4 regions of the Roseibium sp. SCP14 genome follow, and region 4 is predicted to be linked to each of the others. Evidence: predicted binding sites of a transcription regulator. Region 4 holds the regulator's gene; each other region holds the start of a gene.

Region 1 (7,736 bases), on a different contig from region 4:
GTTGCCCGGCAGAAGCGCAGCGGAACTCGAGAGCTGTGCCTTCATCTGCATCAGGGTTTCCGGTGTAACCTCAGGCGCACTTTCGATTCTCGTGTGATAAAGGACAACGTCTTCAAGGTCGAACAGGCGGCGGAATTCGGTTTCGATGGTTTCGTCGGCTTGCAATACGATCAGGCCGAGGGCAGCTTTTCCGCCCAGTCCTTCATCACAGTCAAAGTCCAGTCTCATTGTCCCGACTATCTCCCTTCAGCTGGTCAGAACCGGAATTTCCGGCGCGGCAGGGGTGCTAAGGAATTCAGGTTCACCATCCCTAATGACGATGTTTTCTTCGTGAACCATCATTTTTCCGCCCCCGAGATCGATGCTCGGTTCAAGCGTCATGACCATGCGCTCACGCAGAACCGTCTCGTCGAAATCCGTGATGGACGGCGACTCGGTCAACTGCATGCCAAGGCCATGGCCCAACCTGCCGACATCTCCGTCCGATTGCCCGAGCGTCTGCGCCATGGCTCTGAAAAGATCGGCACAGGTTTTACCCGGGCGGGCAACTGCCGCTGCCGCTTTCACGGCTTCCACCAGCTTGCGATGAGCTTCATTGGCAGCTTCGTCCGCATGGCCGATTGCAAAATTGCGGTCAAAATCGCAAAAATATCCGTTCTTGGTGGCGCCCGTGTCGAGCATCAGGATATCGCCGCTGAGAAGTTTCTGGTCCGAGGGCGGCGAAATGACGTCGCCATAGCCACCTTGACCGGCACCGCCGACCAGATAGGGGACGTCGTCGGCGCCCTGTTGCAGCAGATCTATCCTGAAAGACCTGAAGACATCCTTGAGCGCCTGACCTTCGCGAAAGAGCTTGGGTGCGTTGGCAAAACTTGCCGATCCGATGCCGCAGATGTCCCGCAAGAGCGCGATTTCGTTTTCGGATTTCACCATGCGCAACTGCTGCACCAGATCGGTGGCGTCGATGAATTCTGCCAGCGGCAGGCGGGATTGCAGTGCCTGAAAGTCCCGAAGGGGCATGCGCAGAGAGCTTTCACGGCCCATCAGCATGCCGATTCTTCCCGCTCTTCTCAGAGTTTCCGCGAGGAGACTGATGCCGTCATCGGTCGGGTGAGGAGATGAAAACGCCCGGATGTCATCGATCCAGGTCGCCGACATGAGATGGGCACCGATCTGCGGGATAACTGCAATCGGCTTTCCCTTTGACGGGACGATCACGAACCAGGGGCGGGTCGGGCTTTGCCAAAACAGGGTTCTGAACCCGGTGAAATACCTGACCTCGGCCTCTGTCGTGAGAAAAAGAGCGTCGAGCTCAGCTTCTTTCATGGCGCGTTGGGCACGCTCTGTTCGGGAGGTAAATTCGTTCTCGGGAAAATCCTGCTCAACCATGCTCATGACCTTCTCGTGGGTCTTCGATTCGTTTGGGACCGGAACCGGTCCGCAATAGTTCTGAATGCTCTCGCAAGGCAACGCTCGCGACAAGGTTCACTCAGATCATCAGCTATGGCAATTGAAAACAAGTACGGTTTTGCCAGTGTCGGAATCTGAACACTGACTGATGCACGGATGAAGGCAAGCGATGCTTCGTTTGTTGAACAACGGTACGGTTGTTTGCTGAACGTCAGACCCCAAGCTGCGAAGGTTTTGCGCATCATGATCGCAGATGATGGACTTCAATCTTCATGAATTTGCCGATGCCGTCGCTCAACAAGAAAAGCTGGACGACATCGGCAATTCCGCCTGAGGCTTTTTGCTAGCCCCGGGCTGTTGCATTGCCTTGCGGCTCGGGCCGCAAGGTCAGGAGGGCGATCACGAATGCCGTCAGAGCACAGGTGGCCACCGCTCCGACGAGGGGGAGCGGCGTGCGGTCGAAGAACGGGCTGCAGATGAGGATCATCAGTCCGCCGGCAACCATCTGAAGCGTGCCACCCAAAGAAGATGCCATGCCGGCGTGTTCGCCGTGCTCCTCCAGCGCCATGACCATAGTCGGCGCAATGACCAATCCCAGACAGGTGTTGCCGACAAAGAACAACGCCATGAGTACCGGAAGATCATCGAAGCCGAGCCACACCATCGTGAACAGCAGCGAGGTTGCCGCGGCAAAGCCGAAAACGGCCCAGAAGGCGACCCGTCCCATGCCGTATTTCTGACCGAGCCCGGCCGCAAACTGGGAGGCGGCGAAGAAACCGACTGCGTTTGCCGCGAAGACCAGGCTGAAACCGGTCGGTGTCAGCTCATACGTTGTCATGTAGACCATGGGTGCCGACGCGATGAACACGAAGAAGCTTGCCAGCGAGAAGCCGCCAATGAGCGTCAGGCCCATGAACTTGCCGTCCCGGAGCAGGAAAATCGCGCTTCGAATGAGAGCGGTGGCATCGATCCGGCTGCGCATGTCGCGTGGCAGCGTTTCCGGCAGCTGCAAGGCGGTCAGGATCATGGCAAGCAGGGCGATCAGGCCGAGAGCGCCAAAAATCAAGCGCCAGCTGCCAAACGAAATGATGAAACTGCCGGTAAGCGGAGCGAGCAGCGGTGAAATGCTGATGACCAGCATCACCAGCGCCATCAGCCGCGTGGCGGCTGTTCCGGTGTGCAGGTCACGAACGACGGCGCGCACGATCACCATTGGCGCGGCCGCGCCAAGCGCCTGAACGAAGCGGCCCCACGTCAGTGCAGTTACGTCGTCGGCCATCGCACAGATGGCGGAACCGGCAATGAACACGGCCAGACCCACGAAAATCGGAGGCTTGCGGCCTACCGAATCGGCAATCGGACCATAGATCAGCTGCGCAAGGCCAAACGCAATGAAATAGACCGTAAAGGTCAGGTGAGCGCCTGCATCATCAGTCTGCAAGTCACGCACGATCTGCGGTGTTGCAGGCAGATAAAGGTCAATCGCAAACGGACCCACAACAGCAAGAAGCCCCAGCACAATGGCGGAGCGGACAAAACCGATCTGCATAAGATTATCCGATTTTTTCGCGTAATACGCGAGGAAGGTGTGGAGACACCAGAAGTTAGAGATATCTAGGGTGTTGTCCAGTCTTTTTTAAGGCAATGCAACCGGGTCTGCGTGAATATTTTATGCGGGAAAGTGTCATGGAACCTTCACGCAACTGTCACCGCTATTGCAATGAGCGTCTCTAGCTTGCCGCCACCACAACCCGAAAACATGGGAGCTAGTGCAATGGCAGATCTTCGCGGACGTTTCCTCAAAGGCGTCAGTCTCGCTGTTCTGTTCGGTCTTGGTGCTGTTTCGGCAGCACAGGCTGATTACTTCGAACGCATCAACACATACCCGGTGTATAAAACGCTGCCGAAAGGCGCCGACAAGGCGACGGAAACCGTTGCAGAGATCATTTATGCGTCCAAGGATGGCCGCACGCTGGCATTCACCGACAGCCCGGGAGATGCGATCGTTTTCGTCAATGCCGCAAACCCGCTCAATCTGCAGCCGCTCGGACGCACAAACCACGGCGGTGAACCCACTTCCGTTGCTGTTGGCGATAAGTCTGCCTATGCTGGGGTCAACACCAGCGAAGACTATGTCAACGCTTCAGGTCATCTCGCGGTGATCGCGCTCGACAGTCTGGGAATCACCGCAAAATGTGACGCCAAGGGCCAGCCGGACAGCGTTGCGATTTCTCCGGACGGCAAATTTGTTGCCATTGCGATCGAAAACGAGCGCGACGAAGACCTGAATGACGGTGTCATTCCGCAGATGCCGGCCGGGCACCTTGCTATTTTCGATCTGGATGAAAACGGTGCGCCGACCAATTGCGATGCGGTGCGCATTGTCGACCTGACCGGTCTGGCGGAAGTTGCTCCGAACGACCCTGAGCCGGAATTCGTCTCCATCAATTCCAGGAACCAGGCTGTGGTGACCCTTCAGGAGAACAACCATATCGCGGTCGTTGATCTTGCGTCCGGCGAAGTCACCGCGAATTTCTCTGCCGGTGCGGCAACTGCGGAAAATGTTCCGGTCAAGAAAGTTCGCATGAGCGATGCATCCGGCAGTGCGGAAAATGTCGTGCGCGAGCCCGATGCCGTTGCCTGGATCGATGACGAGCGTTTCGTAACTGCAAACGAAGGCGACTATGAAGGTGGTTCCCGCGGTTTCACCATCTGGAATGCCAAGGGCGAAGTGCTTTTCGACAGCGGTAACCAGATGGAACATCTTGGTATGGCGTATGGCCACTACCCGGCCAAGCGCGCCCACAAGAAGGGCACCGAGCCGGAAGGTGTCGCAGTGGGTTCCTTCGGTGGTGAGACGTTGATCTTCGTGAACTCCGAGCGTGGCAACTTCGTTGCGGTCTACAAGGATACCGGCGCTGACCCTGAATTCGTTCAGCTGCTGCCGACCCATGTCGGTCCGGAAGGCCTTCTGGCCATCCCGAGCCGTGATCTTTTCGTCGTCGCCAACGAAGTTGACGATGCCGAAGAAGGTGTCCGTTCTCACATCGGGCTCTATAAATTCGGCGCCAAGGCTCCGGCCTATCCTTCGGTGGTTTCGGTCACCGATCCGGAAAAAGGTGCGCCGATCGGCTGGGGTGCCCTTTCTGCGCTGGCTGCCGATCCGAAAGATCCGAACAAGCTCTATGCCGTCAATGACAGTTTCTACAAGACCGGCCGGATCTACACTCTGGACATCTCTGCAACGCCGGCCAGGATCGTATCTTATGTCGATGTCACCGGTTCAGGTCAGGAACTGCTCGACCTGGAAGGCATCTCCGTCTCCAGGGAAGGTGGCTTCTGGCTGGCGTCGGAAGGGCATCCGGACAAGGACCGTCAACATCTGCTTTTGAAAGTCGATGACAAAGGCGCTGTTCAGGAAGAAATCACTCTGCCGCAGAGCCTGATCGATCAGTCAAAGCGGTTCTCTTTCGAAGGTGTGGCCGAGTTCGAGATGAACGGTCAGTCTTTGGTCGCCGTCGCGGTTCAGCGCGAGTGGCAAGACGATCCGAAGGGGCACACCAAGATCGCGATCTACAATCCGGCAGACAAGACCTGGGGTTTTGTCCATTACCCGCTTGATGCACCAAAGAGTGCAGCCGGTGGCTGGGTCGGCCTGTCTGAAATCGTCTCCCTGGGCGACGGCAAATTCGCTGTTCTGGAACGCGACAACAAGGGCGGTGAAGACGCAGCGATCAAGCAGATCACAGTTGTGTCTCTGGAGGGCGTGACACCGGCAGCTCACGGTGACAACCTGCCGGTTCTGAAGAAGCGCTTTGCCATGGATGTTCTGCCGGTAATGGCTGAAGGCAAGGGCTGGATACTCGACAAGCCGGAAGGTCTCACCATCACCGCCGATGGCCGGTTGATCCTTCTGACAGACAATGACGGTGTCGATGATGCTCCGGGCGAAACCCAGCTGATAGATCTCGGACCGGCAACGCGCCTGAACTAAACGCGACTTCAAGTCTCCCAAGACTTGACCGAAGGTCCGGCGGCTTCAGGCTGCCGGGCCTTCTTTCGTATTGGGAAGATGATCACTGCGAAAGGTCAAGAAAATTGGCTTTATCCGGCCATTTAGGCGCGTTTCGAATTTATTGGTAATTTGAACGTAGTTTTCTTGCCAATCAGTTCCAAGGTGATTCGCGAGACTCTCCATGACAATCCGAAAACGACTGTTTGTCCTTGTCATCGTTCTGACAGTGCCGATCGTGCTTTGTGCCGGTTGGATTATCCTGTCAGCCTACAAGGACCTTGCGCGGGACACGGCAAAACTGGAAAGCCTGCCGTCCCTGGCTACAGTTTGGAATGCTGGCATCATGCGGCAGGACGCCGTTCTTCCTAACTCTGTTTTTGCCCAATATCCGGGATGCGCACCTGAAAAGGCGGCTGGATCGCCGTCCAAGGCGCTTTCCCAGGCACACCGGGTGACCACCTGTATCGGCAGTGAGGCGGGGCTTGCGGCAAACACCGCTCAAACCACCAATCTGCTTGCGGAGCTGGTGTCGGGACAATTGTCGGACCTGATCGTTCGTACCAATGCGGTCATTCGCAACAGCGAAAACGTGGCCAAGAAAACCGAACTCAGTCATTTCGATTCCATGTCGGTCCTTGTTGGCGCCGGACAATTCAAGGTTCTTGCGGACCAGATCAGCTCCATTTCCAAGACTGGGCCGGGCGCGGTTGAAGAAGGTCAGGAAACCGCTTTCAGCAAAGCGGCGCAGACCTACCGGCAGGCAAATGGCAGCCTTCAGGGCGCGCTGTCCAAGATCGCATCGAAAGTGGGCCAGGGGGCGGACGGGACAACTCTCGATCTTCAACCGGTGCGCGATCGCTATGCCGCTTTCCTGAACGCGATAGACGGTCTGCACAAGGTCGCCCAGACAGAGCTGGAGGCCCGGTTGCAGTCGATGGTCTTCGACCTTCGTGTGCGCATGTGGGGCGTTGCGGTTGCGCTTGGAGCGGTCTTCCTGATTGCTTTCGGGACGTCCTGGTATTTTGGCAGATCCATCCTCTACTGCATCGAGTCCCTGAACCGCGGTATCAGAAAGCTGGCGGATTCGGACGGAGTCGAAGGTGACCTGCCGTTTTCCTACGGCCATACCGAGATTTCCGATATTGCCCGTGCGGTTGGATATTACCGCGATCGGACCGTGGAACTCACGAAGGAGCGTCAACGGCAAGAGGGGCAGGCGGCCGCTGACCGCCAACAGAAGATCGATGATCTGATTTCCGCGTTCAAGGGGCGCATGGGCGAGTTGCTGACCGATGTGGATGATGCCCTCGGTGACATGCAAAACACATCCGGTGCCCTGAAGGACGTGGCGCAGAATGCGGATCAAAAAGCCCGTGATACAGCGGCCGCGTCTTCCGGCGCTTCCGGAAACGTTGACGCGGTGGCAAGCGCGGCGGAAGTGCTGGCGAATGATATTGCCGCGATCAGCCAACGTGCTCATGACGCGACGGACATGGCTCAGGCCGCGAATCGGAATGCCACCGCTGCAAATGCCGAAATCGAAAGCCTTTCGGAGATATCCAACGCGATTGGCGATATCGTTTCCATCATCAATGCAATTGCCGATCAGACCAACCTTCTTGCCCTGAACGCGACAATTGAAGCGGCCCGGGCAGGGGAGGCCGGAAAGGGATTTGAGGTCGTTGCCGGTGAAGTGAAGACATTGGCCGGTCAAACCGCCTCGGCGACGGACCAGATTACCGAGCAGGTATCGCTTGTTCAGGAGCGCACAGTGCGGGTTGTCGATGCGATCCAGAAGATCATCTCCGACATTGGCGAAGTGACGGATCACACAACACAGATTGCTGCGGATCTGGAAACAAGGCGGCAGTCGACGGACGACATCAAGGGCAATGTCCTGCAGGCGGCCGAGCAGACAAGATCCGTTGTGGAAGACATGGCCGGGGTCGAGGCGATCGCGGAACAGTCAAGCCATGCCGCAGCCGATATGGGAAGCCGGACGGGTGATGTCGTCCGACGCACCGAGGAGTTACGCGAAGAGGTTCGTGATTTCCTGGAAGAGGTTGCGGCTGCCTAAGACGTACATGTCCTGCAAGTGTTCCGAAGACCCGGTCGCGATCTGCTTCCGGGTCTTTGTATTCGGGGGTATCCATCAGAGCTGGTCGGTCCCATAACCGGCTTTACGGGAGGAGTGCCACAGCGCGGCGGCAATGTGCAGCCCTGTCAAGAGGAGCAGCAGCAAGGCCGCCGCGTGATGAAGATTGCGAGGGGGAACGTCGGAAAATGCGGTCAGGCCCGTCAGGGTGCCGTC
Region 2 (7,736 bases), on a different contig from region 4:
AGGCCGCTGTTTCAGTTGCGGACCTGCACGTGATGCTCGGGCAACTGTCGCTCGGTGGCGCCGCTGACGCCGATCTCTCCGGGTTGCTGCCGGAAATTTCCGGGCGCCTGGTACTGAAGGAAGGTTCGATTGCCGACCTGCTGTTGCTTGCCGGACAGGATCTGCCTGCGAGCGGCAAGCTGAGTGCCGACCTTGCGTTTGAGACCGTGGGGCTTACCGGTGAAGAACTTGTAGCAGGGCTCGATATCAATGGGTCGGTTTCCATCGCCGATGGTGAAATCGGCGGCTTGGGATTGGCCTCCTCGGTCGGCGGCGATCCGAATGCCGATCGTCTGACCAACCTTGCAATGGATGTGGAACTGGAAGGACTTGAGAACCCGGTTGCCTTGACCGGTGCGCTGTCCTGGCGCGGAGAAGGCTTCAGCTTGACCGGCGAGGCCGACACGGCGCGCCTGCTCGCCGGGGATGCCGCCCCCGTTTCAGTGACTGTCAAAGGCAATCGTGTCAGTGCCGGATTTGATGGCCGGGCGGCCATGAATGGTTCTGTTGATGGAGCCGTTCGGGTTGAAACGGCGGACCTACGTGGCTTGATGGCCTGGATGGGGCAGCCGATAGGAGCAGGTGACGGGCTGAAGACATTCAAGGCTTCGGGCATCTTCGGAATGCAGGGAAATACGATTTCGTTTGAGGAAACCCGATTTACGCTGGACGAGACTTCCGGCGAAGCTAATGGACGGGTTGAATTTGGCGGGAAGCCCAAAGTGACCGCCAGACTGGCATTGCGCGAGCTGGTTCTCGATCCTTACCTTGGTGGCGGTTCCAAGGCCGCAAGCGGCGGCTCGGGGTCTTCCGGGAATTCGAACAGCGGAAGCAGCAGCAAGAACTCCGGCCCGTCTTCCGGTTGGAGCACCGATCCCATCGACTTCTCCGGACTCCAGGCGGTCGATGTCGACTTCAAGGTCACAACACGCGAAATTCGCTGGGACAAGATCAAAGTCGATGAAAGTGCGCTTTCAACGACCATTCAGAACGGTGTTCTGACGGCCAATCTTGAAAAACTTGCCCTTTACGAAGGCGCCGGAACAGGAACCATCAAGCTGAATGGTGCGGCGGCAATTCCAGAGGTGGAGGCGAAGTTCTCACTGTCCGGGCTCGATGCCTATCCGCTGCTGCGTGACGCGGCCGATTTCGACTGGATCGAAGGCACTTCGGCAATCAACCTGGCCGTCAGCTCAAAAGGCGGAAGCGAACAGGCGCTTGTTCAGGGATTGAACGGCGATGCGGATTTTGAATTCGTCGACGGTGCGATCCGGGGCATCAATGTGCCAAAGATGGTGCGCGGGCTTTCCGTCGAAACCTTGCTGGGTTGGCAGGAAAACCAGTCAGAAAAGACCGACTTCAGCTCTCTCGGAGCAACCTTCAAGATTGCAGACGGCGTCGCCCGTACCGAAGATCTTGCCATGGCCGGTCCGCTGGTGCGTATGACCGGCAAGGGCAAGACGGATATGCCCAGACAAACCCTCAACTGGAGAGTCGAGCCGAAGATCGTCGCAACATTGGAAGGTCAGGCTCCGGTACCGCGCCGCAAGGGCGCAGACAAAAAAATGTCAGGACTTGGCGTGCCGATCCTGATCGAGGGGCCCTGGAGCGATCCGCGCATTTATCCCGACATTGCGGGTATTCTGGAAAACCCGGAGGCTGCTTACAAGCAGCTTCAAGAGACCGGTGGTGAACTGATCTCAATTCTTCAGGGCAAGCAGGCCCCGTCGGAGGAACTCGTTGATACTGCAAACCAGGTCATCAATCGCGCGACCGGAGGACGGACGCAGATCGATGTCCAGAAGGTTATTGAAGGCGACGTCGATGATGAAGAAGTATTGAAGGCGGTCGAAGAGGGCTTCGGGCTGCCTTCGGGCCTTCTCGGCAATGTCTTCGGCAAGAAGAAGAAAGAGAACTGACGTCTGCCGAAGCAAACGTACCGACCCTGGTCACCGGTTAATACTGCCGTGCCTTGCGTGCCAGTTCGATGCCTGGCGAGACACGCATGAGGCGCATTTCGCCGAAACTGCGGATGTCCTGTTTGCCAAGGTCAACGAGATGAAATTCATCTACGAGGAATTCCTTCATCTCGTCCGGGGCGACAATGCACATGGGATTGGCAAATTCCTGCAGGCGGGCCGCGAGGTTAACCGCTGAACCGAAGACGTCATAAACGTATTTCTGGATTCCGACGACGGAGCCGACGGCAGAACCGGTGCCAAGACCGATGCGGGCCTGCCACTTGTATTGGTGGCTCTGATTCCGCCGGTCGAGATACCGGATGAAACGCACGGCGCAATTGGCAACCGCACGTGTATGGTCCGGGGAAGGTTCCGGCATGCCTGCAACGGCAAGATAGGCATCGCCAATGGTCTTGATCCGTTCGCAACCGAACTGTTCGGCGATCCGGTCGAAGGCGGTGAATATGTCGTTCAATTCACCCAATGTGACTGTCGGGTCGTGTTCGGCGGCGAACCTGGTGAAGTCCACGAAGTCCAGCATTACGACCGAGACGCTTTCGTAAAGCTGAGGCGTGACAACGCCGAACGTCTTGAACTCTTCGTATACCGAGCGAGGCATGAGGTTCAGGAGCAGGCGCTCCACACGCTCCTTTTCGCGTTCCAGTTCCCGTGTGTTGCGCTCCACCATAGCCGAATAGCTGTCGATCATCGATTCCAGCTCGCGGATCCGGGTGATGTTCTGGCATTCGACCACGTAGAAGTCCTGCGCCTCCGCGCTCGCGCACGAGATGGACAGGGCGATGATGAGCGTTCGCCTTTTCCGCTTCACCTGCAGCTCACCGGTGTACCGGCCACTCCTTTCCATCTCGGACTTTATGTCGTCCATGTCGATGTCCTGCAGGATATCGGGCAGGCACGATCTGGGTGCGGGCTTGCCGAACCATTCGGCGAAAGGTTCGTTGGTGAAGAGGAACCTGAGATCCTTGCGCCGTACAACGGCAATACCCACGCCGATTGCGCGCAGGAGCTGCTCGTTGATGGCAGCAATGCTCATGACGCGCCATCCGCCAGGATCGAGCCGCGCCGGGCTTCGATTTCCGTCATAACGATATCGATGTCCTGAGACTCGATGCCATGTTCGGCGAGGGTGTCCCGCAACAGGCGTTGAACTTCATCGAAGTCAGCCGAAGTCAGGTTCAGGGACGCATGTGCTCTCTTAAGGCGTTCATCCGTGTAGGAAACCGGGCCGCCAAGGAGCGAAGAAACGAATTTGGTCTGATGGTCGATAAGTCGTGGCATGTCGACATCATCGAAATAGTCACCGACCTGATCAGAGTCGAGAACCTTGTCGTAAAAGGACAACACAAGTCGGCTGACAAACTTGAAGCCACCATATTTGTCGAAAAGCGCCTCTGCCATATCCGTAAGACTCTGTTTGTAGTCAGATGTCGTGCAGTAGATATAGCTTAAGCGACTGCGCTGCTTATTCAAAGTTGTTTGGTTATTTGTTGGATTTACTTGTAATTTCTACTTAAGTAGTAAATATTGAAAGTTGTTTCCGGTAAATTTGCACGTGATGTTCGGGTGTAGTGTTGAGTTAACTTCACACCCGGCGAGGTAACGATGTTCCGGAGCCTAGAGTTCCAGGGCTTGGACCATCGCTGCGACACCTTCATCTATTGTGCCGGTGTTTTCGATCCGGATCAGATTGGGAACATTGTCAGGCTCCAGGTCTGCGCGCTGCAACCTCTTGCGAATGTCTTCCATGCTTTCGCGCCCACGCGCGGAGAGCCGTTCTGCCAGCACATCGATCGGAGCCGTTATCAGCAGCACGATTGATGTTTGATACTTGGCGGCGGATTGCCCGAGCACCTTGCGCGATCCGTTCGCAATGACCGTGTCGCCGGAGCGGACGACCCCGTCATAGGATTTGGGAATGACGTAGCCGAGCCCGTGCGCCTCCCATGAAAGCGCCGTTTCTCCAGACTTTACGAGATGATCGAATTCGGTCCGGGTCAGCGTGTCGTGATCTTCGGCATCTGCATCGGCCGCACGTGTAATCGCGCGCCGGGCAAAATGGACATTGGAATGGCTCTTGAGCCGGTCCTTCAATGCGGCCATGAGCGTATCCTTGCCCGCACCGCTCGGACCGACGACAAGCACCATTCGTCCCGGACCCAGCTTGGCCGAAGGACCTTTCATGGTGTCAGGCAACCCTCTTGCCTTCGCGCCAGACACCGCGAACGATCGGCACGTTGCCGACCAGCTTTACCTGGATAAGGTCAGCACGAAGCCCCGGAAGCAGGGAACCGCGATCATCGAGCCCGATTGCCGTCGCAGGATTGGACGTCACCATCGCGACCGCTTTGGGAAGTGAAATAGCTTCGATTTCTTCAGCCAGCTGGAACGAGGCCTGCAGGAGCGATGCAGGGATGTAGTCCGAGGACAGAACATCAAGATATCCCGCTTCGGCCAGTTCACGTGCCGACACATTGCCTGAATGAGAACCGCCGCGAACGACGTTCGGCGCGCCCATCAGCACGGCCATGCCGGCTTCATGGGAGGCTCTTGCCGCCTGCACCGTGGTCGGAAATTCCGCGATCCTCGTATTCAGGGCGACGGCTTCCTCGACATGCTCGCTGGTGGCGTCATCATGGCTTGCAATGGCAATGCCGCGTTTGCCGGCCTGATCGGAAAGCTGCCTGCGATGCTCTGGTGCAAGCGCACTTGCCTTTTCCTGACGGCGTTTGATAAACGCGTCCATCTCGGCATCCGAAAAGCCTTTTTTGCCCTTGAAATACACCTTGTAGGCGTCGAGAGAGACAAACTGGCGCTGCCCGGGCGTATGGTCCATCAGGGATATCAGCCGGATGCTGTCATCTTCCTCAAACACCTTGAACGCGTTCATGACATCAGGCGCAGATACTTCACAGCGCAGATGAATGAAATGATCTGCGCGCAATCTGTGTTCCCGCTGACCGGTTTCAATGGCATCGGCCAGCGATCTCATATCCTGGTAGGTCAGATCGGCATCTTCATCCATGCCGACCCGGAGCGCGTCGAACACTGTGGTGATGCCTGCGCAGGCAATCTGGGCGTCGTGGGCCTGAACGGCCGAAACCGTATTCCAGCGCACTTTGGGGCGCGGGGCGTAATGGGTTTCCAGGTGGTCGGTGTGCAGTTCCACCAGCCCGGGAAGCAAGAAATCGCCTTCGCAATCGTGCCCGTCGGTTTCAGTGGGAGAGGCGATGTTTTCGATACGACCCTCACCATCGACGGTCAGGGACCCGTCGATCACTTCATCGGCCACAATCAGTTTGGCGTTTTTGAAGGTTTTGGGATGCGTGCTCATGCTGTCTCCTTGGGCGTCACGCCACCGGATCGTGACTCGGCTTCGACCGGGCCAATGTCGCCGGTCAGTTCAAACACAGAATGGACTTCAAAGGGGGTTCCGCGTTCCGTCTCAAGATAGAGCGCAAAGCTGCCGCAGGTTCTTGGACGCCCGGTCACGGAGCCGAAATGTGACCTTGCCTCTGCCGCGATCAATTCCGCTTCCCGGTCATCGTCCAGCTTGTTCGACAAGGTCATATGAAAGTGGAACTCGTCAAAGACGTAAGGGTACCCCCAGTCAACCAGATAAGAGTCCTGCCGGGGTGTCAGGTTGCTTTGCCGACGCCGCTGCAAGTCGGCTTTGGAAAGCGGTGCCCGAAACGCCTCGAATTGGCGAACGCATGTTGCCGCGAAAGCCGACAGCTCCGGCTCGCTCTGGTCAGGTGTCAGGGCCAGAAACTTTCCGAGGCGATTGACCGACAGCCCCTGGATTTCAAAGGGGGAGACAAGGCCGGCGAATTCCTTGCAGGCTGCCACAAGCCCCGCTTCGGTCTTGTCGTGATGCAGATGAAAAGGTGCCTTCAGCGTGCCGTGGAAGCCGTATCTGCGAGGATTGACGGTGAGCGCATGAAAGCGTTCAGCTTCCAGTCCTTCGAGCGTCGGCTGCAGCAGGTCCTCGGCAGCAAACGGATCCCGGCCCAGCCAGGCATTGCCCAACTGCATCAGGCGGTCTTCAGCTGAAGCGGCAAAATAGATGGCGTAGCGCATGGTTCAGAATCACGACTTCGATCAAGGGGTGGCCGAGGTGATGGCCTTACAGGTGGGGAGTGACTGTTCTGTGACAGTTTTCCGTCACCTGCAAGTGTTTCTTGTCAAGAAGCTAGGCCGCAACCTCCGCGGCAAAGCCTGTGACGTCGATGATCCGGTCGGCAATCTCTTCGCGCACATCCTGATCGTGCAGGATGCCAACCATGGCAACGCCCTGCGCCTTCTTCTCTTCCACCAGCCTGACAACCACCGCCCGGTTGGCGGCATCAAGTGAGGCCGTCGGTTCGTCCAGCAGCAGGATCGGATAATGGGCGATGAAACCACGGGCGATGTTGACGCGTTGCTGTTCTCCGCCTGAAAAAGTTGCCGGAGGAAGCGTCCACAGTCGCTCCGGTACATTGAGCCGGGCGAGAAGAGCGCGGGCAGTGTCCCGCCCTTCGGCTTCGCTGGCGCCCTGTGCAATCAGGGGTTCTGCGACGACGTCTTCGGCGGAGACCCGGGGGATCGTCCGCAGAAACTGACTGACATAGCCAATGGTGTTTTCGCGCAGTTTCAAAACCTGGCGCGGCTCGGCACCGGCGACATTGACGATTTCATCGCCGATGGTCACGAGGATCTGACCCTCGTCGCAGCGATAGTTGCCGTAGATCATTTTCAGGATCGAGCTCTTGCCGGCTCCGGACGGGCCGCCCAGGACGACACATTCGCCTTCCTTGACCGAGAACTCGACCTTCTCGACGACCGGTATGACGGTGCCGCCCTGCAGATGCATGGTGAAGGACTTGCCGACATTGTTGAGGTAAAGACGGACAGGCATTCGTGTGCACTCCGCTTAGACTTGAAGGATCGAGGATACGAGCAACTGCGTGTATGGCTCGCGTGGATCGTCAAGAACCTGGTCGGTCAGGCCGCTCTCGATAACGTTGCCCTGGCGCATGACCATGATCCGGTGTGACAGAAGACGGGCGACCGCCAGGTCATGGGTGACAATCACCACGGACAGTCCGAGGTCAGCCACCAATCGGCGCAGCAAGTCGAGCAAACGGGCCTGAACGGAAACGTCGAGGCCGCCGGTCGGCTCGTCCATGAAGACCAGCCGCGGACGTGTCACGAGATTGCGGGCAATCTGAAGGCGCTGACGCATGCCGCCGGAAAATGAGCGTGGATCGTCGTCGATCCGGTCGCTTTCGATCTCCACCCGGCCCAACCAGTCATCGGCCGTCGAACGGATATTGCCGTAGTGACGCTCGCCAACCGCCATCAACCGTTCGCCGACATTGGCACCGGCCGACACGTTCATGCGCAATCCGTCGGCGGCGTTCTGATGAACAAATCCCCAGTCGGTGCGCATCAGCAACCGGCGCTCTGCTTCGGTGAGCTGGTAGAGATTGCGCATGGAGCCGTCACGCATGCGGTATTCGATGGCGCCGGCCGTCGGGGCGAGACGTGTGGAAAGGCAATTGAGAAGAGTTGTCTTCCCCGAGCCGCTCTCGCCAACGATTGCCAGTACTTCGCCTGGCCACAGGTCGAAGGAAACATTCGAGCAGCCGATCCTGTCGCCGTAGTAGCGGGTGACATTGTGAACCTGCAGGAGCGGTTCTTCAGGCATCAACGCGTTCATTGGGCCGTCTCCTTCAC
Region 3 (7,736 bases), on a different contig from region 4:
CGTCGCCGATGGTTACTTCCATCGTTCCTTCGTAGCTCAGGAATTCCAGAACCGTACCGCCATTGACCAGCGCAATACCATCCGGCGCACCATTCTGAATTCCATTACTCGGCAGTTCCCAGACGTAGAAATCATGCGTGCCGTCGCTGGTTTTCTCCAGCGTGGAGACGTCAACTCGTCTGTACTCGGCGCCATTGCTGCCGTTAAACAGAATGATTTCCAGATATGAAACGTCGTCACCCGCAGCGGTGCGGATTTCGACGAACTCGCCAACATCTCCGCCGCTATTGTCGTAGTGGAACTCGTTGATACGACCGTCCACGACCGGGATTTCAAGCACATCGGTCACATCGACAGTCAAAGCCTGCTGACTTTCCGCCCCTTCGGAGTCGGTTGCCACCACGATCAACTGATAGGCATTGTCCTGACCGGTGTCAGCCGGCGCCTCGAAGTCCGGTGACGCCTTGAAGCGAATTTCGCCTGTTGTTTCTTCAATCGTGAAAAGCGCCGCATCGTCACCCTGCAGGGAGAAAGTCACACTGTCGCTGTCGACGTCGCTTGCGCTGGCAACTGCAACGACCTGCGTATCGTTTTCAGCGTATTCGACGCTTGATGCGACCTGCAGATCCGGAGCGTCGTTCCTGCCGGTGATGGTAACTGAAACGGTTGCGGTCGTTGCGCCTCCATTACCGTCGTCAACGGTGTAGGAGAATGTGTCGGTAAGGGTTTCCCCTTCCTGCAGAGAGTCGAATTTGCCGACCGGGTTGTAAATGACCTGGCCATCCACAAACGAGATCACGGCACCGAGCTCGCTCAAAACGTCAACGCCGGTGATGGTCAGAGTATCACCGTCAAAATCGGTGTCATTGGCCAGAAGATCCTCGGCAGACAGCGTCAGCGATGTGTCTTCATCCGTTGCTGCGGTGTCGTCGAGAGCCAGGACCTGATTGTTCCGCCTGTCGATGTAGAGAGTGTAGTCCTCATCCTCGAAGTGGAGTGCTTCGACCTTCTTGAGGTAGTCGACCTCGACGGCATCTCCGTCGTCTCCAAAGCGGGTGACGATTGCAGTCGTCGAAAACCAGCTTTTGCGCAGATTGACGTCGTAATCAAAGATCGAGCCGTCAAAGGCGGCAGTGTCGAAACCCCGTCCACCGTCGATGACATCGTTGCCGTCGCCTCCACGGATCCAGTCATCGCCTCGCCCTGCAAAGACCGTGTCGTCACCGGTGCCTGCGTCGACCCGATCATTGCCGCGTCCGGCAAATATCCAGTCATTGCCGCCTCGACCGTGAATTTCATCGGCACCGCCGAAGCCGAAAATGAAGTCCGACCAGTTCGAACCTTGAAGAAAATTCGCGCGGTGATTGCCAAAAACGAACCCGAAACGGAAATGCCAAGTCATCGGAACTTTACCCCATCCTCCAGTGCGACACTGAGGCGGTTGGTAGTCCATGCCTCGTGTCAGAGGCGTGTCAGTTTTCTGACATTTGACCGAATGGGCAAGAAAAAATTAGCCGTAAAAATAAACACTTAGACAGCTAATATGTAGAATTTCTCAATTGTTGCACTCGCAAGCAACCTCGGCACAACTTCGTAACCTTTTGTTAAGAAAACGCTTTTTCTCATTCGTAATTTTACTTAAATCTCAACTACTTTAGATAATCTGAACAAATTATTGCAATCAAATTTTTTCCACTGGCTGAATTTTTTTTCAAAAATACCGGTTTGAAAAACGAAAGAGGGCCGCAAAAGCGGCCCTCCCATGAGATCGACGTGACTAATTGTCCGGATCAGATCCCGATGAAACCGATCGACGCAAGAGGCTGCTCCGGCACCGTTCCATTCCACCCAGACAATTGGGCCACGTTCCGATACTCACTAGACATGGGCATACCTCCTTTCTGTTGTTGACGACGTTATTAATGTGGCGCTGAAAAAGCGCCTTCACAAGACCCAAACAGCCTCAGAGGCCTCCACACAACGAACATGTGAGAGTGTGTTACCGGGAGGACACAGCTTGTTCGGCGATTGTCAGAAAAACGAGATCAAGCTCTGAAGCAAGTTCTGACAGCGCTTCACCGCCCTCGTCCATGTAGGGCGCAAAGACGAAGCTCGGCGTTTTCCAGGAAAGCGTTGCCGAACCATCGCTGTTCCCGGTGACATAGAAACGTATGGGTGCCTCGATACCGGCAGCAACCGAAGCGTCCAGCATCCTCAGCGCGTAGTCGTTCCGGTAAACACCGATAATCCGATTGCCTGGTATTGTAATTCCCCGCCCCTTGGCACCGGCGGACGCGCTGGCCTGAGTTACCAGCAGCATTTTCTCGGCCTTCACAGCAGCTTTGAGATCTTCAACTAGGTCGCTGTAGCTTTTGGAGGTCGGAATGACCCGCCATCCCTCTCTTTCAGAAATGCTGTCTGCAAAAGCTGAGGTCCCAGCCAGCGAAAACAGAAGGACCAAACAGGTAAAAATGCGCATAGAAATATCTCCCGGAACCTGGAAATCAGGTAGCAGGCAATTTATCGGGCCCAGGCTCACGGATGTTTCACAATCCGGTGTGCCAGGCAGCCCCTTACTCCATGCCGAAACGCAAGCGGAGGCGCGTACCGGCGAGACTGCCGAGAAAACCGAATGCCAGCCAGAGCCAACCATGAAGAGATCCTGACACCAACCCGCCCAGATAGGCGCCGATGTTGCATCCGTAAGCAAGCCTTGCGCCATAGCCCATCAGCAACCCGCCCGCTATCGCGGTCAACACGTCGCGGCGGCTCAGCTGCCAGACAGGTGCAAAACGTCCTGCCAGCGCCGCAGCAACCATAGCACCGATGATGACACCGAAATCCATCACAGACGTCGTGTCGCGAAGAACCGAGTTTTCCAGAGCGCTTCGCTGCCAGGTCCAATAGGGCCAGGTATCGACTGGAATGCCGATCGCGTGAAACAACTTGCCGCCCCAAAGCGCAAAGGCGGACGTAATGCCCCAGGGTCTGCCGACGACAATAAAGGTTGCGATCCCCACCAAAGCCAGCATGATCGCGCCGAGCATCGGAGACCAGGGGCCTGCCAGAAAGGACTGGGTGGGGCGTGGAGCAGCGATTTCCCCGTGTGCCTGCCGCTCGATGCGAAGCGTTGCCAGTGTCAGACCTCCCAAAACCAGTGCGGTCAGCAGAAATGCGCCATGCGGCCCGAATTCCCGGATCAGGGAGACCGGTGGCAGTTTGGGCAGCCGCCCCCACAAATGCAGATGGGCCGTTGCAGCGACGGAGCCCAGAACGAAGGCCGCGAGGGTGATCATCATGCGTGTCGAGCCGCCGCCGGCGGTGAACAGGGTCCCGGACCCACAGCCGCCTCCGAGCTGCATGCCGACGCCAAACATGAAGGCGCCAAGGGCCGCAGCAATGCCGAACGGGAACACGAAACCACCGGTTGGCCACCCCAGTTGGTTTCCCCAGGCAATCAAGGGAAAGGAGACCGCACTTGTCAGAAGGATCAGTACAAACTGTGCCCTGAGGCCTCCGCCACGCCTTTCGGTGACGACCCGCCGCCACGCCGCCGTAAAACCGAAGCTCGCATGATAGAGCGACAATCCAGCAATCCCGCCAATCAGCGTTGCAACGGCCTGGCGCGGGCCCGCTTCCCCATAAGCTCCCAATGCAATCAACAGAAGAAGGGCAATGCCGACGCCGACCACGGTAGTTTGAGATTTTTGGACTGTCAGAGCCATGAATTGACCTTCTTCGGGAGCAGCCGGACCTGTGTGATCGAACTGCCAGTTTCTTCAGGCACACCCTCGCACTAGAAGCCATAATTTCACAACGAAAGTATCATTTTCCGGCCTACACATTGCCAACACCTTTTTGTGTTTTGCAGTTCATGTAAAGCCTGCGGAAGTTAGGCAGTGACTTTACATTCGGCCAGACGTCTTCCGCGATCATATTTGAGATCGGATTTCGGAAGCCCGGCACTGAAACTATGAAGGCCTGACATGCGTCTTAGTGATCAATTCGGATATGATCTTACACTTACCGACCGGGACGCCCTTGCGGCATGGAACGCGACCGTGCAGGCCTTTCTGGCCCATGGCAAAACAACACCGGAACATCTGGAAACCTGCCTGAGCCTCGCGCCGGATTTCGCTCTCGGTCATGGTGCCCGCGGTCTCTTCTGCCTGCTGCTCGGGCGCAAGGAACTTTATGCGACCGCAAGCGAATGCCTTTCGATCGCCAGAACTTCAGCACAGCACACGCCGATCACCGACCGCGAAACGGCAGTCCTCGACGCCCTCGGCGCCTGGCTCCAGGGGTTTCCGACACGGTCAGCGGACATTCTTGATGCCATGCTGGTCAAGGCACCGGAAGACGCCCTGATCATGAAGCTGGTGCATGCAATCAGATTCGTTCTCGGTGATGCTACCGGCATGCGCCAGTCCATCGAGCGGATCCTGTCCTCCTACAATGAAAGCCATCCCGCCTACGGATATCTGCTCGGCTGCCGCGCCTTTGCGCTTGAAGAGACCGGAGACTACAGGTTGGCCGAAGCTTCCGGTCGAAAGGGACTGGAGTTTGCCCGGGACGATGCCTGGGGACTTCATGCGGTTGCCCATGTGCACGACATGACAGGCCGGTCGGAAGAAGGTGCCGGCTGGCTGGAAAACCACCCTGGCGGTTGGGCTCACTGCAACAATTTCGGCTATCACGTCTGGTGGCACCTTGCGTTGATGTATCTGGATCAGGGCGATGCCGACAAAGCGCTGGCGCTCTACGATTCGGATGTACGCAAGGACAAGACGGACGATTATCGGGACATTTCCAACGGCGCCTCCCTGCTGGTCCGGCTGGAGCTGGAAGGTGTCGATGTCGGCTCGCGTTGGGACGAGCTTGCCCTTCTGTCCGACAAGCGCGCTGAAGACGGCTGCAACGTCTTTGCCGACCTGCATTATCTGCTGGCACTGTTGAACGGTGGCCGTCGCATGGGCACCGAAAGGCTGCTCAACGGGTTGAAGGAACGCTCCAGGAGCGAGACCGATATCGGCCGCATCGCCGCGGAAGCCGGTGTGCCAACCGGTCTGGGCCTTGAACAGTACCGAAAGGGAAACTACGCCTCCGCTTTCACCCTGCTGACATCGGCCAGGGACAATCTTTACATGGTCGGGGGCTCTCATGCCCAGCGCGACGTGTTCGAACGCATCACGATCGATGCCGCCTTGCGGGCCGGTTTCTCGACCGAAGCAGAGGTTCTGATCAAGAGCCGCAGCCGCAAGCGCGGCGCTCTTGACCGGTTTGCCGAGCAACGTCTTGAAGTTTGCGATAAGATGCAACGTGCCGAGCAGGTTATGGAAGACGAAAGCCTCCGGGCAGCAGACTCTGTATAACGTCTTCTCTCCGCTCCAAAATTGACAGAAATACTCTGGACTTGACGTGAACGTTCATTCTCAAACGAAGCGCCCGCGCGACCCGCGGCTGGATTTTTTCCGCGGGCTCGGCATGTTTATCATCTATGTCGCCCATGTCCCCTGGAACTGGTGGACACTCTGGATTCCGGCCCGTTTCGGCTTTTCAGACGCCACGGAAATCTTCGTGTTCTGCTCCGGAATGGCATCCGCCCTGGCCTTTGGCAAGATCTTCGATGTCCATGGCTGGGGAATAGGCGCAGCCCGCATCCTGCACCGTATGTGGCAGGTCTACTGGGCCCATATCGGCCAGTTCCTTGTTATCGCGGTCGGGCTGGTGATGATCCACGAAAGCGGCTATCTCTCGCGTTGCTGTGATCTCACCCAGGACTATGTGGTCTCACTGAACCTCTGGCACCTTTTCGACAACACCAAGGTCGCCCTTCCAGGTATTCTGACTTTGACCTGGGTACCCAACTATTTCGACATCCTGCCGATGTATATCGTCATCCTGGCGCTGATTCCGGCGGTGATGCTGATTGCCCGCTATTCCGTGCCAGGTGCGTTTGCGTTTTCCATCGCGCTCTGGCTCGCCTCGCAATTCGATCTTCTCAGCCTTCCGGCAGAGCCGTGGTCGGACCGTGAGTGGTTCTTCAACCCGTTTGCATGGCAGATGTTGTTCTTCACCGGGTTTGCCTTCATGCGCGGCTGGATACCGGCTCCTCCCGTCAATGCCAAACTGATCTGGTTCTGCATCGCGGTTGTCCTGATCACCATCCCGTTCGCCTATTTCCGGGTCTATGGCCAGAACAATTGGGACTTTGCCTGGGCCCGCGAGGTTCGCGAAGCCATCAGGCCGCTTTGGATCAAAACCGAATTCGGCCTGTTCCGGTATCTCCATTTCCTGGCGCTTGCCTATCTGGGCTGGGTCGCGGCCGGAGAAGGCGGCAAGCACCTGCTCGGCCATGGCGTGTTGTGGGGACGGTTCGTCCGGATCGTGCAGAAGGTTGGTCAGCAATCGCTCGCCGTATTCATGGCCAGCCTGGTGATTGCGCAGGCCGCCGGTCTGTTGCGTGACATGGTCTGGGGGCGCGGTGAGTGGATCCCGCAAATCCTGTCGAACCTGTTCGGCTTCCTGGCCCTGATCGCAGTTGCCTATGTTGTCGGCTGGTACAAGAGCGAACCCTGGCGCAAGCCACCAAAGGTCTCTCCTTCAAGCACTTCGGACAGGCCCTCACCGACGCCGAAGGATGCCGTGCAAGAAGGGCAGCGCCCTTCCTCCAAGGCCAAGGAACCAGCCCTCACCTGAGGTGAAGTATCGACCTGAAGCAAAAACACCGGCCAATGGGCCGGTGTTTTTTGTTCGGGCAATCTGATCGGGTATGGCAACTCAGTGAAGCGATGCCATTTCCAGATCTGCCTCAAAGGCGTTGGCAACCGCTGCTTCACGGCTGTCGGCAAGGAGGATCGGCGTCCCGTCGGCGTTCAGCAGCGCATAAAGCGTCATGTTGTCATGCAGTGGCGGCACTTCCGGAAACATCTCACGCAAGTCGCTTGCCTTGATCGCCTTGATGTAAGCGACATCGCCTGTCCCAAGTTCCGTCAATTCATCGACGGACATGAACTCGGACAGGTATCTATGGTCTGCCCAGGCAGGGCTCTTTGGGTCGTGCATCAGTATTCTCCATATGTTGGCTGACGAGGGTCTATTCGCCGCTGGAGATTTCTATTTTTCGTATGACACGTTCCGGTTCCGGGCGTGCCAGATCGATGGACAGAAGCCCATCTTTCAAATCGGCTCCGAGGATCTCGATCCCCTCAGCCAAGACGAACGCCCGTTGAAACTGCCGGGCCGCAATGCCGCGATGCAGGTATTGGCGAGACTTGTCATCAACCTGTCTGCCGCGGATCACCAACTGACTCTCTTCCACTGAGACATCCAGTTGATCCCTGGTAAAGCCGGCGACTGCCAACGTGATCCGAATGATATCGCCCTGACCGTCGGTTTTCGGCAGTCTTTCAATGTTATAGGGCGGATAGCCGTCGTTGGCGGCCTTGGAAACGCGATCGAGCACACGCTCGATATCGTCGAACCCGAGCATAAACGGGCTAGAAAACGCTGACATGCGTGACATCCTCAAAGTCCTTGTCGAAGCGACCTTGCGCCCGGACCCTCAACGAGGCATCCGGACCGGAACCTTCCGGTTCCCTTCATTAGTAAATATGGCCACTTGTTAAAATTGATTCAAGGAGCATGGATTTCTGCGCCGATATTCAGGGGTTTTCCCGGTGTTGTTCACAGGATCGGGCTTAAATATGGGTCCTGCTTGAGAAAATTGCCAAGGG
Region 4 (7,736 bases):
GCTCTTGATCCGATTGCGACGGCAAAGGTGGAAGAGCTGATTGACGAGCTGCGGGAGAACTATACGATCGTGATCGTGACGCACTCTATGCAGCAGGCTGCCCGCGTATCACAGCGCACGGCATTTTTCCATCTCGGCATTCTGGTTGAAGAAGGTCCGACCGAAGACATCTTCACAAATCCGAAAGACAAACGAACGCAGGATTATATCACTGGCCGTTTCGGCTAAGTGACTGCCCGAATTCTGAAAGGGACACAGGATGTCTGAACACACAGTCTCGGCCTACGACGACGAGTTGACCGCAATGGCCGGCAAGGTCGCCGAAATGGGTGGCCTGGCTGAAAAGGCATTTGCCGATGCCGTTTCCGCGTTGGTATCGCAGGACATCGAACTGGCGCGGGTGACCGTCCAGCAGGACCAGCGCCTGGACGCCTTGCACCAGGACATTGAAGCAAAGCTGATCGAAATGATTGTCCGCCGTCAGCCGATGGGGCAGGACCTGCGCGAAATCACCGCTGCGACACGGATTGCCAACGATCTCGAGCGCGTCGGTGACCTTGCCAAGAACGTCGCCAAGCGGACGATCGCCATCGACAGCAATCTTCAGTCCAAGAAACTGGCTATCGGCGTGGAGCACATGACCGAACTGGCCCTGGCGCAGCTGAAGCAGGTGCTGGATGCCTATACCCGCAAGGATGCGGAAGCCGCGAAGCGCGTTCAGGAAGCCGATGCCGAAATTGATGCGATCTACACGTCGCTCTTCCGCGAACTGCTGACCTACATGATGGAAGACCCTCGCGTCATCACTCAGTGTGTCCATCTTCTCTTTTGCGCAAAGAACATCGAGCGTATCGGTGATCACGCGACCAATATTGCTGAAAACGTCTTCTACATGGTGACAGGTGATCGTTTGCCGGAAGACCGCGCGAAACAGGACGAGACGACCGACGCCGTCTGATAGCTTGAACCCGGTTGGAATTTGGTGACCGGCACGGCAGCGGCTGCTGCCGAAACTGGAGCGAGAACGTATGCCGAAGGTGCTTATCGTTGAGGACGAAGAACCACTCAGCCTTCTTCTGAGATACAATCTGGAAGCGGAAGGGTACTCGGTCGAGTCTTGCGTTCGCGGAGATGAGGCTGAAATCCGGTTGCGGGAAAGCCAGCCCGACCTCCTTCTTCTGGACTGGATGTTGCCTGGTTTGTCCGGCATTGAACTGTGCCGCCGGCTGCGTGCCCGGGAAGATACGGAGCGGCTGCCGGTCATCATGCTGACCGCCCGTGGAGAAGAAGCAGAGCGCATTCGCGGTCTTTCAACAGGAGCCGATGACTACGTCGTCAAGCCGTTTTCAGTCCCGGAACTGATGGCGCGTGTCCGTGCGATCCTTCGCCGGGCAAGCCCGGAAGTTGTTTCCACAATGCTGCGATCCGGCGATATCGAGCTTGACCGGGAAACCCATCGCGTCCGCCGGAGTGCCAAGGAAATACATCTGGGGCCGACCGAGTTCCGCCTTCTGGAATTCCTGATGACGTCTCCGGGACGGGTGTTTTCCAGAGAGCAGCTTCTTGATGGCGTATGGGGCCACGATGTCTATGTCGATGAACGTACCGTCGACGTGCATGTCGGCCGGCTCCGCAAGGCGCTCAACAAGGGCAAAGCCAAGGATCCGATCCGCACGGTGCGGGGCGCCGGCTACGCATTCAACGATCAGTTTTCAATCGCAAGCTGATTACAGCTGAGAACATCGGGAGGGTGGAGTAGCCACCTGCCCGAACTGGTTGTCCGGCGACATGACCGCTCCGGTCAGCTTATCCAGAACGTTTCTGTTTGCTGCACATCCTTGAGCCCGAACGCCGACAACGCTCGATCAAGAGAGATGTTGTTCCCGGTGAGAAGAGTTGCGGCTTTTTTCCCTTCAAGCTGCGAGCCATACCGCCTCATGGCGGCAACCCCCGATGCTGCACCGCCTTCCACCAGACATTTTTCCCTTGTGAGAACGAACTTCATCGCTTCGAGAATGTCGCTCTCCGGCACTTGAACAAAGTCGTCCACCAGTTCCCTGCACATTTCGAAGGTGTATTGATTGTCTGCCGGGATCGGGCCGGGAAGGGCATCGGCGATAGAGGGTTTTTCGTCGACTTCAACGATGTGCCCCGCCTTGATGCTTTCGATCATGGCGGCTCCGTGCTCAAGCGAAACGCCTATGATCGTAATATCGGGCTTGAGGCTCTTCAGTGCCTTGGCAGTCCCGGCCATGAGCCCTCCGCCGCTCAACTGAACGAAGACGATATCAAGATCCGGTCGGTCGGCCAGCAGCTCAAGTCCGATCGTACCTTGACCGGCGATGACATGAGGATCGTCGAAGGGCGACACAAAGAGCAGGCCGTCGCGTTCCGCGATACGCCGCGCTTCCGCGTCCGCGTCGTCCTGTGTCTGTCCATGAACGATCACGTCCGCGTCGAAGTCGTGCAGGCCACTGATTTTTTCAGGTGGAATGATCTCGGTAACACAGACGACGGCACGAATGTTCAATTGCCTCGCCATATAGGCGACGGCACGGCCGTGATTGCCGCTCGATACGGTGATGACACCGCGTGATTTCTGAGATTCATCAAGAGACAGGAGCTTGTTGGCCGCACCGCGCAACTTGAAGGCGCCGGTGTCATGCATCGTTTCCATCTTCAGCCAAATCGACGCGTTCAGCTCCGTCGACAGGGCATGAGATTTGCGCAGGGGAGTGGGCCGCACATGGCCCGCTATCCGTTGTTGCGCAGCATGAATCTCGTCCAGCTCAACCATCATTTTTCTGTCTCTCGGCTGCCTCGAAATGAGCGTTTCAGAATGAGTGTTGACAAAATATTCTAAATTAGACAATTTGTCCATAACGCTGAAGCGACCCGGCAAAATGGGTCTCGAATTGGGTGACGTTCTGACAGAGAGATGCAGATGCGGCTGGTGAATAAGCAGGAAATATTGGCGCAGATCGACGAGCGCGCTGTACTTGCGGAGATTGAAGAAGGCTTCAGGTCTTTCGCTCGGGACGAGGCTCAGGTCGCGCCGGTTACCCATCTGGCGTTTCCAAAGGCAAATGGCGAGTGCCACATCAAATGCGCACACGTGGGTGAAGACGATGTTTTTACCGTCAAGCTGGCCACCGGATTCTACGACAATCCGGAACAGGGACTGTCTTCCAGCAACGGTTTCATGGCCGTCATTTCCGCGCGAACCGGAACTCCCTTGGCAATCCTGCAGGATGAAGGTGCATTGACCGATTTGCGCACGGCACTTGCGGGCGTCATTGCAGGCCGCATGGGCGCGCGGCAAGGTGCCAAGGCGCTCGGTGTGATCGGGACCGGCATCCAGGCCCGCCTGCAAGCACAGCTCTATTGCAAACTTCTCGGCTTCACCCGGGTTGCTGTCTGGGGGCGCTCCGAAGAAAAGGCAGCAACGCTGGTTCAGGAGCTTGCTGCGGAGCTTGATGGTATTGCGGTCACGATGGCAGAAAGTGTGGAAGCGCTGTGCGCCGATGCGGATGTCATCGTCACGGCAACTGCGTCGCGCGAAGCAATCGTCAAGTCCGAGTTTGTTCGGCCCGGCATTCACATCGTGGCGGTTGGCGCAGACTCTCCCGGGAAGCAGGAACTCGACACAGCGCTCTTTGCAAGAGCGTCGCATGTGATCGTCGATTCCCTCGCTCAATGTATAGAACACGGTGAGACCGCCAACGCGATTGCATCCGGTGACATTTCGTCCGATCGGCTGATCACGCTCGGGCAGGTTCTGCTTGAGAACAAGCTGGCTCGTGCGGACGAGGCCATCACGATTGCCGATCTCACAGGTGTGGCCGTTCAGGATGCGGCCATCGCCAAGTCTGTCTGGTCCGGATTGAAGTCGGTCGAAGCGGACGCTCGCTGAGATAATTCGCTTCAGGTCAAATGCCTGCCTTTCAACACGGTTCAGTTAGGTATCACATGTCAGCTGCAACACCTCGCTTGTCGGTTCAGAACCTGAGCAAATCGTTTGGGTCGCTGCGCGTTCTCCATGACGTCTCGCTGACAGCCGAGCAGGGGCAGGTGATCACGATCATCGGATCTTCGGGATCGGGAAAAAGCACGTTCCTGCGCTGCCTCAATCTGCTGGAAGTCCCGGACGGAGGCGAGATCAAGCTGGATGGTAAGCCAGTCGCCTTTGCCTGCAACGCACATGGGCTGAAAGTAACGCGGGAGGTCCGCGCGCTCCGAACTTCTTTGCCAATGGTGTTCCAGAGTTTCAATCTGTGGCGGCATATCAGCGTTCGCGACAACGTGGCAATCGCTCCGGTCCACGTGCTTGGAAAATCGCGAGCCGAAGCCAACGAGCGGGCAGAAGAACTGTTGGCCCGCGTCGGTCTCGCCGAGCGAATGAACTTCTATCCTCATCAGTTGTCCGGCGGTCAGCAGCAGCGCGCAGCGATTGCTCGAGCTTTGGCGATGGAGCCGCAGGCTCTTCTCTTTGACGAACCGACCTCGGCTCTTGATCCGGAGCTGGTCGGAGAAGTGCTGAAGGTCATCGAAGAATTGGCTGCCGCGGGCAACACGATGCTCATGGTGACACACGAAATGGGATTTGCCCGCAATGTATCTGACCGGGTGATCTTTCTCGACAAAGGGCGGGTGGCTGAAAGCGGAACGCCGGAAGAGGTATTTGGCGCCCCAAAAACGGAACGGGCCGCTCAGTTTTTGGCGTCGGTAATGTGAGTATGAGGAGGAATGAAATGAAGAAACTGGTTGTTGCCGCAGCCGTGGCTGCTTTTACCGTCCTGCCTGCCAAGGCCGAGACGCTGCGCATCGCGACAAGTGCGGACTATCCGCCTTGGGAGTCGGTGAACTCGTCTGGCGAAATGCTTGGCTTTGACCTTGATGTAGGCAACGCGATCTGCGCGAAAATCGAGATGGAATGCAAATGGACCAATCAGGCCTATGACGGTCTCCTGCCGGCGCTTGTTGCAGGCCAGTACGACCTGATCATGTCCGCAATTTCCATCACGGAAGAGCGCAAGAAGAGCATCGATTTTTCGACTGCATACGCCCAGGCACCAGCCTCTTTCGGTTCGATCGGTGACGGATTTGGCGAACTCACGGACAAGGCTCAGCTTCAGGCTTCGCTTGAAGGCAAGGCCGTTGGCGTGCAGGGCTCCACGATCTTTGAGCGTGTCGTCAGTGAGCATTTCCCGTCTGCCGATGTCAAAACCTACCAGCAGGCTGACCAGATCATCGCTGATCTGAAGACGGGTCGCATCGATGCAGCCATCATGGAAGTTTCTGCATGGGATGAGTTCAGCGGGGCGGATAAGGACGCCAATCTGACAATGTTCGGCCCGTTGCTGACCTATGCCGAATATCCGCAGCTCGGTGATGGTATCGGTCTGGGAATTGGCAAGGGGAATGAGGAACTGAAAGCCAAGATCGACACGGCGATCGCAGAGCTTCTGGCCGATGGCACGATCGCCAAGGTTTCGGACAAGTGGTTCGGCTACGACGTTACGCCGTAATATCCAACGGCGTATCGGTTCTCAAAGGGTGAAGAGGCAGGTCACGGCAAGGTGACGGCCTCTTCAGGAAAGATGGGCAAGGGCGACAGGCAATGCTTGAATTGCTTTCATTCGGCAAATCGGGATGGGGGGACGAACTCCTCTCCGGCCTGGCCACCACACTGGCCCTTGCCGTTCTTGCGTTTGCAGCCGGGCTCTTTTTCGGGCTGTTGCTTATGCTTTTCCGGCGTCGCGGGACCATCTCTCGTTACATTGCGGTGAGCTATGTCACGGTTTTTCGCGGCGTTCCGGAACTTCTGGTTCTTTATCTCTTCTTCTTCGGCACCGGCACGATCATCCAGTCCGTTGCCGCCAGCCTTGGGTATACGCAAAGGATCAATCTGAGCGGTTTTGCGCTCGGTGTGTTCGCCCTCGCAGTGATCGCAACCGCCTATGCGGCCGAGGCTTTCAGAGGAGCGGCCAACAGCATTCCCAAGGGACAGTTGGAAGCGGCCGATGCCTACGGCTTTGGGCCGGTGAAGCGTTTTACCCTGATCGAATTGCCGCAACTGCTGCGCGTTGCGCTGCCCGCCATGGGGAACATCTGGCTGGTGATGCTGAAGGATACGGCGCTCGTCTCGCTCACGGCGGTTGCCGAGCTGATGCGGCAGGCGGGTGTTGCCGCGGGAGCGACCCATCGTCCCTTTACTTTCTATGCGGTAGCCGCCCTGATCTATCTCTGTGTGTCCTTTGTCTCCGAACGGCTGTTCAAGCGGGTTGAAGCCCGGTTTGCACTGAAGGAGGCAAGCTGATGAACTGGGAACTTCTGCTATCCTTCATTCCCAAGTTTCTGGCAGGGTTGCCGGTTACCTTGAGCATTCTGATCTGCAGCCTTGCAATAGGGCTTGTTTTCGGAGCTTTGCTTTGCTGGGCACGGATGCGCCGCGTGCCGGGTGTTGCTCAGGCAGCCGACTTCTACGTGCTGTTTTTTCGGGGTACTCCGCTCCTGGTACAGCTGTTCGCGATCTACTACGGCCTGGGGCAGTTTGAGGTTGTTCGCTCGAGCTTTGCATGGCCGCTGTTGCGGGAGGCCTGGTTCTGTGCAGTTCTGGCGCTCGGACTGAATTCAGCGGCGTTCACATCTGAAATCATGCGCGGAGGTATCCTCGGCGTCGAGCGCGGGCAGATCGAGGCGGCCGAAGCCTACGGCTTTTCCTGGCCGCAGATCGCACGCCTGATCCTTGGCCCGCAGGCGCTGCGCGTTGCGCTGCCGGCTTACAGCAACGAGACGATCTTGATGCTCAAGGGCACCGCTCTGGCGAGTACCATATCGATCATGGATCTAACCGGTATCGCCCGCAAACTGTCATCGCTGCACTTTGCCCCCTTTGAATCCTTCATTGCAGCGGGAGTGATCTACCTCGCGCTGGCGATGATCCTGACACTGTCCTATTCGGCGATTGAACGACGCCTTGCGTAGGAACGAGAGAGGAAAACCAATGTTTCACCCGTTTGACGTTGAACAGTTTCTGTCCGAGCTGGAGCATGGCGTAAAATACAACTACTCCGAAAGCGGTGTGCATCCCATGACGCTGAAGGAGCTGGTCGAACTGGCCGGTCTGGATCCCGATGTCTTGTGGAACACCATGCTCGACTATCCGCAAGTCAACGGTACCACGTTACTGCGCGAGAAGATTTCGGCGATGTACCCCGGATCCACTCCGGACAACATCCTTGTGACGGTCGGGGCGACAGAAGCAAACACGCTTATTGCAAACACATTGCTTGAGCCTGGCGACAGCATGGTGGCGTTCAGGCCGATTTATGAACAGCTGACCGGTGATGTGCGCAACCGCGGTGTGGAAGTACGTTATGTCGACATGGATCCTGACAATGGCTGGGCGATAGATCCGGCCGCTGTCATGGCAGCGGTGGACGAGACGACGAAGGTGGTCCATGTCATCAACCCGAACAATCCGACAGGGCGCGTGCTGAGCGCAAGGGAGCGCGAAGGCATCATCGCCGCTGCCGCCAAGGTTGGGGCCTGGATCGTCGCTGATGAGGTTTATATCGGCACTGAGCGTAACACTGACGAAGCGACTGCCAGCTTCTGGGGAAGCTACGACAAGGTGATGGTTCTGAACTCAACCAGCAAGGCCTACGGGTTGCCTGGATTGAGGCTCGGCTGGCTTGTCGGGCCGCAGGACGCGATCACCGCTTGCTGGCGAC

Evidence for each region. Region 4 encodes PhoB, which activates phosphate uptake and scavenging genes when phosphate is short. Its sites were predicted from a motif close to TGTCATNNANCTGTCAT; they were not measured.
Region 1: a site for PhoB is predicted at 3,093-3,109, ahead of ABLQ08_RS23295 (esterase-like activity of phytase family protein). Genes of this name have one in related genera too.
Region 2: a site for PhoB is predicted at 6,158-6,174, ahead of ABLQ08_RS24265 (DUF1045 domain-containing protein). Genes of this name have one in related genera too.
Region 3: a site for PhoB is predicted at 1,470-1,486, ahead of ABLQ08_RS20740 (ExeM/NucH family extracellular endonuclease). Genes of this name have one in related genera too.

What each region holds. Positions count from the first base shown of each region.
Region 1 is NZ_JBDZYH010000006.1:88,816-96,551, reverse strand. Features, by position in the region: gene ABLQ08_RS23310 (maleate cis-trans isomerase family protein) at 1-228, opposite strand, end outside; gene ABLQ08_RS23305 (M24 family metallopeptidase) at 247-1,395, opposite strand; gene ABLQ08_RS23300 (multidrug effflux MFS transporter) at 1,754-2,959, opposite strand; gene ABLQ08_RS23295 (esterase-like activity of phytase family protein) at 3,185-5,404, shown strand; gene ABLQ08_RS23290 (methyl-accepting chemotaxis protein) at 5,607-7,502, shown strand; gene ABLQ08_RS23285 (cytochrome b/b6 domain-containing protein) at 7,578-7,736, opposite strand, start outside.
Region 2 is NZ_JBDZYH010000006.1:273,962-281,697, reverse strand. Features, by position in the region: gene ABLQ08_RS24290 (AsmA family protein) at 1-1,958, shown strand, start outside; gene ABLQ08_RS24285 (adenylate/guanylate cyclase domain-containing protein) at 1,996-3,054, opposite strand; gene ABLQ08_RS24280 (group I truncated hemoglobin) at 3,051-3,419, opposite strand; gene phnN (phosphonate metabolism protein/1,5-bisphosphokinase (PRPP-forming) PhnN) at 3,636-4,202, opposite strand; gene ABLQ08_RS24270 (alpha-D-ribose 1-methylphosphonate 5-triphosphate diphosphatase) at 4,207-5,352, opposite strand; gene ABLQ08_RS24265 (DUF1045 domain-containing protein) at 5,349-6,098, opposite strand; gene phnL (phosphonate C-P lyase system protein PhnL) at 6,211-6,915, opposite strand; gene phnK (phosphonate C-P lyase system protein PhnK) at 6,931-7,707, opposite strand; gene ABLQ08_RS24250 (alpha-D-ribose 1-methylphosphonate 5-phosphate C-P-lyase PhnJ) at 7,716-7,736, opposite strand, start outside.
Region 3 is NZ_JBDZYH010000005.1:129,570-137,305, forward strand. Features, by position in the region: gene ABLQ08_RS20740 (ExeM/NucH family extracellular endonuclease) at 1-1,402, opposite strand, end outside; gene ABLQ08_RS20745 (DUF302 domain-containing protein) at 2,000-2,479, opposite strand; gene ABLQ08_RS20750 (YeeE/YedE family protein) at 2,574-3,725, opposite strand; gene ABLQ08_RS20755 (tetratricopeptide repeat protein) at 3,987-5,372, shown strand; gene ABLQ08_RS20760 (OpgC family protein) at 5,485-6,699, shown strand; gene ABLQ08_RS20765 (DUF1150 domain-containing protein) at 6,781-7,065, opposite strand; gene ABLQ08_RS20770 (Hsp20 family protein) at 7,097-7,525, opposite strand; gene ABLQ08_RS20775 (LysR family transcriptional regulator) at 7,687-7,736, opposite strand, start outside.
Region 4 is NZ_JBDZYH010000001.1:1,050,092-1,057,827, reverse strand. Features, by position in the region: gene pstB (phosphate ABC transporter ATP-binding protein PstB) at 1-228, shown strand, start outside; gene phoU (phosphate signaling complex protein PhoU) at 260-958, shown strand; gene phoB (phosphate regulon transcriptional regulator PhoB) at 1,029-1,727, shown strand; gene ABLQ08_RS04820 (threonine ammonia-lyase) at 1,802-2,800, opposite strand; gene ABLQ08_RS04815 (ornithine cyclodeaminase family protein) at 2,945-3,913, shown strand; gene ABLQ08_RS04810 (amino acid ABC transporter ATP-binding protein) at 3,970-4,734, shown strand; gene ABLQ08_RS04805 (transporter substrate-binding domain-containing protein) at 4,752-5,528, shown strand; gene ABLQ08_RS04800 (ABC transporter permease) at 5,621-6,319, shown strand; gene ABLQ08_RS04795 (ABC transporter permease) at 6,319-6,987, shown strand; gene ABLQ08_RS04790 (aminotransferase class I/II-fold pyridoxal phosphate-dependent enzyme) at 7,007-7,736, shown strand, end outside.